DNA from 3 places in the Bacillus infantis NRRL B-14911 genome. Region 2 is predicted to be linked to each of the others. Evidence: riboswitches for the same ligand, from Rfam matches in the RefSeq annotation. Region 2 holds a riboswitch; each other region holds the start of a gene.
The links. A riboswitch is a leader RNA that binds a small molecule or an ion and turns the genes downstream of it on or off. The one in region 2 is predicted to bind cyclic di-GMP.

Region 1 (3,277 bases), 1.6 Mb from region 2:
ACAACCTCGCCGCTTCCCGTCCCGATGATTGACCCCGTCCGGGACAATCCTGTAACCGTCCTTTTAATAATTCGATTTAGCTGCCTCTCTGACACAGGCAGATCTGTAGCCACAATGATGATAACTGAACCTTTATCCTGCTCCTCCTTAGCTTGGATAGCCTCACTCAGCTCTACCCCGACCGCTTTCCCATTCACCCGCAGATCCTTTAAACCGCCGAAATTCGTCAGCACGAGAACGCCCAATGTATATGTCCCATGGTCCATCTCCATTACCCTTGAAGCTGTCCCGATCCCGCCCTTCAGCGAATAGCAAAGCATGCCGGTCCCGGCTCCAGCCGTTCCCTCTTCCACCTCGGCCGAGGCATTCTGCAGTGCCTGGAAAACATGCTCCCGCTCTATAAACCCAGCCCTGATATCATTCAAAAACATATCATTGCATTCACACACCACCGGATTTACCGTTCCAGTCGTCCGGCCGATTTCGGGATTAGACTCCAGCATATACTGAATCAAAGCATCTGCCGCTGTACCGATGCCGAGCGTGTTGGTCAGGATGATCGGGGATTCAAGCGTACCCAGCTCATTGATCTGAATTGTTCCCATACTCTTCCCAAACCCGTTGATCACATGGGTTGCGGCGATCAGCTTTTCTTTAAAAAGATTCCCCGGATGCGGCACAATCGCTGTGACACCGGTTTGTTTGGCACCATCGCTCAGCGTCGTATGCCCCACGGTTACGCCTTCCACATCTGTGATGCTATTGCGCGGACCTGTCTGAAGGGTTCCTATTTTTACTCCATAGTCTCTGATTCTTTTTTTGGCAGGCATTTTTATCCTCCATTTTTGCGAAGAAAGGCATCTCTCTCCCATCTGTTAGGATAGATTCAGGCACCTTTTTTCGTTCTTTTATGCTGATACATATGGTTATCCGCTTCAACAAATAAGCGTTCCATTACGCCTCGGGAATTTTCACTGAACGCAAAGCCTATTGATAGGTTGATTTTGACTTCCTGGCTGCTTTCATTATACCTGCTAATCTCTTCAGCTAGCTTTTCGGCCAGTAACTCCACCTGTTCTTTTTCCTTTTTTAAAAGAATGACGGCAAATTCATCTCCTCCAATCCTGGAAACATAAGCATCCTCTGTAAAAAAGCGTTCTAATAGATGTGCTGTTTCTTTAATTAGAAAATCCCCTGTTTTGTGTCCGTGGTTGTCATTTAAACATTTCAGACCGTCCAAATCACACAAAATGATGGCTGCAGCTGTATCCTCACGTTCATTATATTTCTCCATCATTTGCTCGAAGAATTCACGGTTATATATGTCTGTCAACGCATCATGGGCGATTCGATATGTCAATGTCTCCTCCAGCTTTTTTCTCTCATCGATATTCCGCACCACTCCTTGAAGAGCAACCAGCACCCCATTTTCATATATGGGAGTCGCATACTCTTCAAACCATCGATAGTTGCCGTCTTTATCTTTCCAGCGCTGAACGATTGCTTGATTGAAATCCACCTGTCCATGGACTTTTTTTTGGAGAATATCCATATCCTCCGGGTGAATATCCCTGAAGGCAACACCAGCGTCCTGATAGGCATCCGCATTGGATCCTTCGCCGAAAAAGCATTCAGCTGAAGGACCAAGATATTTGAATTGCAGCTCCGGATAGACTTGGCAATAATAAAGAAAATCCTTGGTGTTTTCGATCACATGCATATAGCTTTCATGATTTTTAAAAGAGTCCGTTTCTTTCTTTTTCCATCTTCTGAAAACATAAATCACACTCAATAAAACAGTCAGTGCCCCTAATCCAAAACCTTGTGCAAATTGTATGTTCATCATTGCTGTCCCTCTTCATTTTCCTCAATCCTTCAGCATAAAAAATAGACCAACCAAAACCGATTAGCCTATCGTCCATAAAGATGAATCGGTAACTGGCAGACATAGCCTTTTGGCTTTAGCCCCTATAGTTTTGCGTCTTCACCTTTCGATGAATTTGCCTGTATATTTATCTATTTAATTTTAAAGGATAAGCGGCAAGACTTCCAATTCAAACCATGGAGCCATGGGGACAGACCCCGTGGCCCAATATCAAAAAGAGCCAAGGGACCTGTCCCCTTGGCTTTTATTTTTCGCAAGCTATACTGTCTCCATCGCGGTCCTTTGATTTATTTGCATCATACAAAGCCTGGGATACATATGGTTTATATTTTGTCTTTCCACCCTTGTTTTTTGCAGAAGAAGAACGGGCTACTCCGCCTTTATAATCTTTGTTTAATTCTGTGCAGTTTTTATAGGTTTTGGCGGCACTCGTTGTTTTTGCTTCTGCGTTCATAGAGAAAGAAACACTTAAGATTAATAAGGATGAAATGATTAGAGTACTGGATTTTTTCATTTTGCACCTTCCATATATTTACTTTCATTTATCATAATCTAATATGGCTTCCATGACTAGACTTTTTGTAGAGTATTATCATTATTGGCATATCTATAACGGAGAAATAGTTAACAAGTCCCCCTTTATTCTTTAAAGAATAAATGACTAGACTCCCAGAATCCATTTCAGTCATTAGGGTATTTTAATATAAAGTCATCAAACAATGGAGCGGGTGCAAATGAAAAATGCCGATATCATTTCTTGTATTTGTGATTCAATTGAAAAAGGACATCTTAATTCAGGTTCAGAACTGATTAAATCCTATTATCCATTCCAAAAGGTCGAATATATAAAAAGAACATATACAAAAGCAGATATGTTGAGCATCTTCCAGCGAGATCATTTCATAGACCGCTATAGTGGAGAAAAATTAATTTTTCCGCCGGTATTGAGGATCCTTTCAATATTATACCCCGAAGATTTTCCTTTTCATACCAATTGGAGATACAGTGAGTGTCACCCCGCTTATTGGGATTTATTATGCACTATTGACCATATAGTGCCTGTTACAAAAGGAGGTAGCAATCATAAGGAAAACCTTGTTACTACCTCCATGAAGAGAAACAGTGCAAAGGCCAATTTTACTTTAGAAGAATTGGATTGGAAATTACAGACTCTTGATTTAGCAGAGCCGTGGGACGGAAAGTTAAACTGGTTTGTGAAAATGGTAAATGAAAATCTAGCCCTTTTAAACGTCTCTTATATTAGGCAATGGAACTATGCAGTTAAAAAAGGATTGTAAATCACCAGAAAAAGACAACCTAAAAAAGGAAGCGCCTATATGAGTTTTACCTACATGAAATGTACACAAAAAAGGGGAGGGTGAAATCATCCCT
Region 2 (3,277 bases):
ACCCATCCTTGCCATTAACATCTGCAGTATCAGGAGTGATTTCCGTGATCATCAGCCTTGGCTTTGACTGGGGTTCTGTTTCTTGAACAGTTTCTATCTTTGTTTGAACAGGCATTGATTTATCTGCCGGAAAGGCAGTTGTATTCATTCCATCTGCTGCTTCGATATAATAGGAAAGTGTACCGCCCAAATAGTCGGCAGACGGTATTGCCGCTGCATATGTATTGTCACCATTTTTAACAAGAGGGACAGACTTCCACTTCATGCTTGCATGGCTCTGATAATAAACCACAGCAGTCAGCAGCTCCTGGTCATCCTCTATAACCGCTTCGATTTGAAGATCCTGGCTGCCTTCCACCGTATCGGCAGGAGTATGGGTGATGACTGGAGCCGTATTATTTTCTCCCTCTGGCACGGAAATTTGACCAGCACTAATTATTCCCGGTGAAGGTGCTCCTTTAATCTGAAATGGGAGCATTTCTGCTGATTCCGGCTGGCTTTTAAAATGCTTAGAGAGCCCTTCTCCTGTTTCATCCCTAACATAGCTGGCAAAAGAAACCTCGGCATTCTGGCCGTCGACAATTTTTATTCCCCTATTGCCAGTGTTGGCCATCCCTGTGAATCCGCTTCCTGTGAACTCAAGAATTGCTTCATCCGGCAGCTCAGCTTCATAATGGTCCCGGAAATCCTCTTTGGTTTTGGAACTTTTGTTATACCAGAGAACGACGGTTTCATTCGGCTTCAGAACATACTCTTCAAAAGATAAAGGCAAATCTCCGCCTTTCCCGTCTGTATATACATAGTAAAACTGAAAGTCTTTAAGGTTTATCTCCTGAGCTGTTGGATTATGCAGCTCAAAATACTCATAATCCTCTGCACCCTTAATGTCAGGAGCAATTTCCGTAATCAGCAGCGAATCAAGCTTCAGCGCTTCCTCCGCCTGAACCGCAGACGAAAAAGGCGCCAGCATGCCGCCCGTAAGCATTGAACTCATCAGCAAATGACCAAATTTCGATCTCTTTTTCCCCATCCCTCAACAAACCTCCCCAAATTTCTCTCAATCCAATTGTAAAAATGGAACATGAAGGGATTGTTGGAAAATTGTAAAGATAGAGTAAAGTGGTTAAAGTGGTGACAGGCACCTCCCGATATTTGAAGATTCTTGTCGAAAAAAAGAAACGCCATACCGGAAGGGTAGACGTTTCTTGGTTCTATGTATGTTCCTGTTGTTCTTAAGTAAAAATTTCAATCAGTTTCTGTTATATTTTCCTGCCTGATCCAAAAATCATGTTCTCTTCTAAAAAAGCTCTCTACTTCTCCCAAGGTCAAACCAACATTTCTTGCTTCCAGCAATAATTCGATCCACTCTTTTTCTACTTCATTACTCATACCCATAACCGTTTCCCCTATTGCGGCAGCCCAGCCGTCTTAACCATACATGGCCTTAGACCTGAGGCTTTGCGCCCTTATCTTTCAATAAGTTTGCGTTTCACAGAAATGTAGTACAGGTATAAAGTACCCCGCAAAATGAAAAATTAACCATTTTTTTTACGACAGAAACCTACATAGATTTGTCGAATTCTTGAAGCTAATCCTCAAAAACTTCTATTATTCTCTTTTGATTTCCCAGTTGTATAAATGAATGACAACAACAGCAAGAAAGCGAAGGAATTTTCCCTTCGCTTTCTTTTAATGCTACACTATAGCAGCATGTCTCCCGCTATAAGATGGAAGATGATGCTCGAGCTTCCTGCCTGCTGCCTCAAGGTTAGCCAGGCATTCTCTCCGCAGGCTGTCCGTGCAAATAAAATTATAGTTTAGCTCCCGTTCCAACTGAGAAAAGCTGGCTGATAGATTCTTCCCGCTTTCAACAGCTTTACTTAACTGCTCCTCAAAAAATTCTTCCGTACCAAAAAAATACATGATTATGCACCCTTTCCTTTCAGTCACTATGCCAAAAGGTTCGGCCGATTAGCTCTGAAAGGACTAAGCATAAAATCCAAAGCTATCCGCGTTATCACCCTGGCAGCCCGACTATCATAGCTTACGCCTTAGACTCGCGGCTTTGCGTCCTTATTTTTCAATAAGTTTGCCTTTTTCAATATTCATACTATTATCATATTACTTTTGTCCTCTTTTATCAATTGCTGCTGCTAAATTTATAGCTTTTTTATATCAAAAAAATGTTTATTTTTTCCTAATAAAAGGGAGTTCCCTGCCGATAATAATGTAAATGGCTTTTGCCAGAATGAATTTTCGGAGGGCAACATGAAAACGACTAAACGAGGAATAAGCTATAAGTCGATTAAATCAGCCAATCCTGATGCAGAGACTGTTGTCCTCACACATGGACTTGGTCTGGACAGCACTGTATGGAACCTTATTCTTCCTCAGTTAGCAGATTATCACATCATACTATTTGACTTTAGGGGTCACGGATACAGCAGTGCTGCAAATGGATCTTTATCCTGGGATATACTGAATGACGATTTCGAATCAGTATTGGACGAGGCAGGGTGCTCCTCTTTTCATTTTATCGGTCAGGGCTTGGGAGCTTATTTCGGCTCACAGTGGCAGGACCAGCATCCTGGCAGCATCCTGTCGTTCATTGTCTTTTCCACGCCAGCCATCAATTTGGCCGATTGCATAAGAAAATCACCTTCAGAGAAAAACTTGCCGCTAATTGATAAAGAGGGGCTGGCAGATTTTTGGATCACACATCTTCTTTATAAATCGATCGGCCCCAATTCTTTTCTTATAAGAGATGCTTGCTCAAGGCTTGATTTGCCATCTTATTTTTTGGCAAGGGAGTTAATCTCTGGTTCTTCAATTATTCATTTTAAACATATGGAGATACCAGCCTTGTTTTTAGCCGGGGAATTTGATCACTTTTATCCGGCCTCCGTTGTCATGCTGAGCAGCGATTATATCAGAAAAAGCAGAAAATACATCATTCCTTCAGCATCCCATTTAATACAGCTGGATCAGCCTGAACTGACACTATCCAAATGCCGGGAGTTTCTGGCCGATCCGGCAGTGATGTCGGCAGTGAAGCCCGATTCGGGAAGCTCTTATACGCAAAAGCTGCTTCTCCAATTGGAGGCAGCTTTTGAGACGCCTCCTCCAAATGGAGATAAGATTGAAGTTTTCATGCTTGATGAGTTTAAAGTGACAGCGGGAAATACAATAATTGAAGGAAAATGGAATCAGCGCAAGGCGAAAGAAATTCTCGCTTACCTGTGCCTGCATGGACCAGTTTCCAGGAATATTATTGCGG
Region 3 (3,277 bases), 1.4 Mb from region 2:
TTAAAAAAAGCAGCTCCTCGATGCGGGCGTTCACCTCCTTTACTCTCTCCCTGCCATACTCGACCGTCCGCTCCAGCTGTTTCCGACCTGAACGGTCCTGGTCAAACAGCACAATCATCTCTTTGATTTCATCCAGCTTAAATCCGAAGCGCTTGCCCCGGAAAATCAGCTTCAGCCGGATATAATCCTTTTTGGCAAAAATTCTTCTGCCGTTTTCATTTCTATTAGGGCATAATAAGCCAAGCTCTTCGTAATATCTGATGGTTCTTGTGCTGACATCGAAAGCCTTTGCCAGCTCCGAAATGGTGTATTCCATGCTATCACCCGAATTCTTTCACTATTCTGACACCAATATAACATTTACGTTAACGTAAAGTTCAAGTCTTCAGCGGATTCAGTTTCTATTAAGAAAAATTTGATTTTTTCGTCTGGACTCTTAGGAAAAGATATTACAATTGTGTTAAAATGAAATATAGTGATTGAACAAATCGTTCTTAATAAATAACCCTTCGATCATATAACTTCTGGATAAAAGGTGTGTGGAATCAATGATTGGCGAACGTGTAAAAAGACTGCGTCAGGAGAGAAAGATGTCATTATCAGAGCTCGCTGAACAGGCAGGCGTAGCAAAATCCTACCTAAGCTCCCTGGAAAGAAACCTTCAGACGAATCCTTCCATTCAATTTTTAGAAAAAATTTCTGCTGTTCTTCATGTTCCGGTTGATACACTGATCCTGGACCAGCCTAATAAAGAAGAGCTGGATTCTGAATGGATGAATATCGTCAAAGAAGCAATGGATTCCGGCATCTCAAAAGACCAGTTCCGTGAATTCCTCGAATTCAATAAATGGAGGATCAACCAAAAAAAATAACTGCTCCGAGGCTGTTATACAAACAAGGACAACCAGTCACCAAGCTTGACAGCCTCCGTAACCTCCTTTGTCCCCGCAAAATAAAAAAGCATTTCTCCTGAAGAGAAACACTTAGCTTTCTATATTCTGTTGTTAGTTTTCAGCCGTTATCCGCTACCAGATCCACTGCCGGCTGGCCGGCAAGAAAGTTAAGTATATCTTCTTTTTTCAGGCCTATTTCCTTCGCCTCAGTAATTAGTGCGACCCATTCCATGTCCATTTCCTGCATATTATTTTTCATAACCCTTCTCTTCCCCCTAAAATACATTTCGTATTCCAGGCAATCCAGCCGTCCTGGCGCCTCATCCGACTTTACTCTCAATAGGCGCGGTAGACCTGTGACTTTGCGTCCCTATCTTTCAACAGGTTTGCCTTTTTCTGCTCACTCCTGCTTTTTTCATATCCTCTTAAGACTACTATAAAAGTTTTCCCAGCATTTGCGTGTTGTATTTTGTCAAATTCTTCAAATTATTTTAAGATATTATTCGACAAAATGAAGGATAATTGGATAGATTTAGAAATCTTCCGGAAACCCATAAGACTTCTGGCCCGGTAAATCTGAGGGTATAGTGTAAGATTTTTGCTCATTCCGTCGACAGCTTTTAGGTAGGCCTTATTTCCTCTATCTATTTAACGGCCCTTCCCTTATAGCTCTCCATCTTCCTCTTAAAAGGCACCACCTTCACCGGCAGCTGCTCAAATGTAAACGCATCAAAAAAGGGAAACAGCGTCAGATCATTGCCGCACACCGGACAGAGCCATTCGCCCATTTCACTGCTGCTGTAGGATGGGCGGTGGCATTTAGGGCAGTTTTTTCGGTACATAGGGGGGTTCCTCCTTAGATAAAAGGCCTTGAATAGCATTCCAAGGCCCTGTTAATGGTCTTTCCTGATCCTGCGGTATCTTACTAGCAATAATATGCCGCCTGCCCCCAGCAAAATGCCTCCGAGAAGCATGAAATTATATGTGTTGGTTGCCGTGTCAGGGAGTATATTTTCTCTGATTTCTGGTGTAACCGTTATACCGTCACCTGGATCGCTGCCTGGGTTTCCGCTTGCCGGTTCATCGGGATTATTTCCTGGGCCGCTGCTGTCATCTCCTGGGTCCTCACTGTCCCCTTCACCCGGATCGTCCCCGTCATCAGGATTGTCTTCACCTGGAGGATCTTCATCACCGGGATTATCCCCTGGGTCTTCTCCTGGATTACCCTCTCCCGGCGGGTCCCCATCATCAGGCGGATCTCCGTCTCCTGGAGGATCTCCGTCCCCTGGTGGATCTCCATCTCCTGGCGGGTCGCCTCCGCCATCAAGCGCTTCAGCTACAAACAGTATCTCTACCTCTGCAGAAGAATCCTGGAAGGCATTGCCGAGCTCGTAAGGCATTGTCACCTGGAAAAATAGAGTTTCAGATTGGCCTTTGTTAAGTGGTCTTGGGGTGAAGCCTTTGAAATCCTTCATCTTTCCTTCATATAAAGTGTCATTGCCTTTTTTGACTAAAAGCTCTAACTCTTCGAAAAGACCCTTAACAGATTTCTTTTTGCCGATAATTGAGGAGTATCTGAAATCCTGCTTTCCATTGTTGATGATAGTGATGTCGCGCGGCATCCAGTCGCCTGGCTTTAAATCACCAACGTGGAAAAAATAGCCGTTCAGGTTCGTATTGATATCGATTTCTTTCTCTTCAGAAAATGCCTTTAAGGTAGGAAAAAACGTTAAAAGTAACAAGGTTAAAATGGTGAATATTACCTTCGGTTTTGCCAACTTATGCAGGTTGGTCATGGCATTACCTCACTGATTGGTTATTTAGGAAAAGGCGGGATAGAGTACCATCCCGCCTTTTTTCTGCTCTAGATTTACTTAGCTTCCCCTTTGCCTTGCTTGGCTTCGAATGTCCAATTAAGCTGCAATGAGTCTCCCTGGAACTGATTTTGGTCTTGTTTATTATCTACAAACTCATATTGTACCCAGAGTTTATCTGATGTTTTAGCAGCTAATTTTCCTCCACGTTCAGCTAACCATCCGCTGAAAATGTTTCCTTCAATAACGTCTGGCGACATTGTTTTTAACTCTGAAAGGGTTGTTGAATAGATAGGTGTATCTAATTTATCTTGGTTGAAGAGGAAATTTACACGTATATGCTTTCCAAAATCATCTGCATTGTTGTTCTTTGCGTCAGTCACTGAGTACTCTGTTTTTAACTTTATTGAGGCAATATCCAGAGATCCATCGTTTAACAAATTAAATGAACGGAGCATAGTATCTCCAGGTTTGATATTTTTAACATCAATAATCGTTGTAGGATTTGCATTTAAATCCAAAGTCCCCGCAGTAAACTTTCCATTTGCTTCCGCAGTATCACTAAAGTAA

Region 1: linked by a shared signal. The riboswitch ahead of N288_RS04220 (sensor domain-containing diguanylate cyclase) and the one ahead of N288_RS20685 (hypothetical protein) in region 2 are both predicted to bind cyclic di-GMP.
Region 3: linked by a shared signal. The riboswitch ahead of N288_RS24530 (anti-repressor SinI family protein) and the one ahead of N288_RS20685 (hypothetical protein) in region 2 are both predicted to bind cyclic di-GMP.

What each region holds. Positions count from the first base shown of each region.
Region 1 covers NC_022524.1:797,181-800,457, reverse strand. Annotated here, with positions in the region: gene N288_RS04225 (DmpA family aminopeptidase) at 1-830, opposite strand, end outside; gene N288_RS04220 (sensor domain-containing diguanylate cyclase) at 887-1,846, opposite strand; cyclic di-GMP riboswitch class I at 1,931-2,015, opposite strand; gene N288_RS04215 (excalibur calcium-binding domain-containing protein) at 2,130-2,339, opposite strand; gene N288_RS04210 (HNH endonuclease signature motif containing protein) at 2,620-3,183, shown strand.
Region 2 covers NC_022524.1:4,121,410-4,124,686, forward strand. Annotated here, with positions in the region: gene N288_RS20680 (S-layer homology domain-containing protein) at 1-1,030, opposite strand, end outside; gene sinI (DNA-binding anti-repressor SinI) at 1,246-1,395, opposite strand; cyclic di-GMP riboswitch class I at 1,411-1,497, opposite strand; gene N288_RS20685 (hypothetical protein) at 1,696-1,923, opposite strand; cyclic di-GMP riboswitch class I at 2,022-2,104, opposite strand; gene N288_RS20690 (alpha/beta hydrolase) at 2,269-3,277, shown strand, end outside.
Region 3 covers NC_022524.1:640,753-644,029, reverse strand. Annotated here, with positions in the region: gene N288_RS03495 (MerR family transcriptional regulator) at 1-316, opposite strand, end outside; gene N288_RS03490 (helix-turn-helix domain-containing protein) at 549-872, shown strand; gene N288_RS24530 (anti-repressor SinI family protein) at 1,012-1,152, opposite strand; cyclic di-GMP riboswitch class I at 1,188-1,294, opposite strand; gene N288_RS03485 (hypothetical protein) at 1,538-1,735, opposite strand; gene N288_RS03480 (LPXTG cell wall anchor domain-containing protein) at 1,787-2,689, opposite strand; gene N288_RS03475 (CalY family protein) at 2,764-3,277, opposite strand, start outside.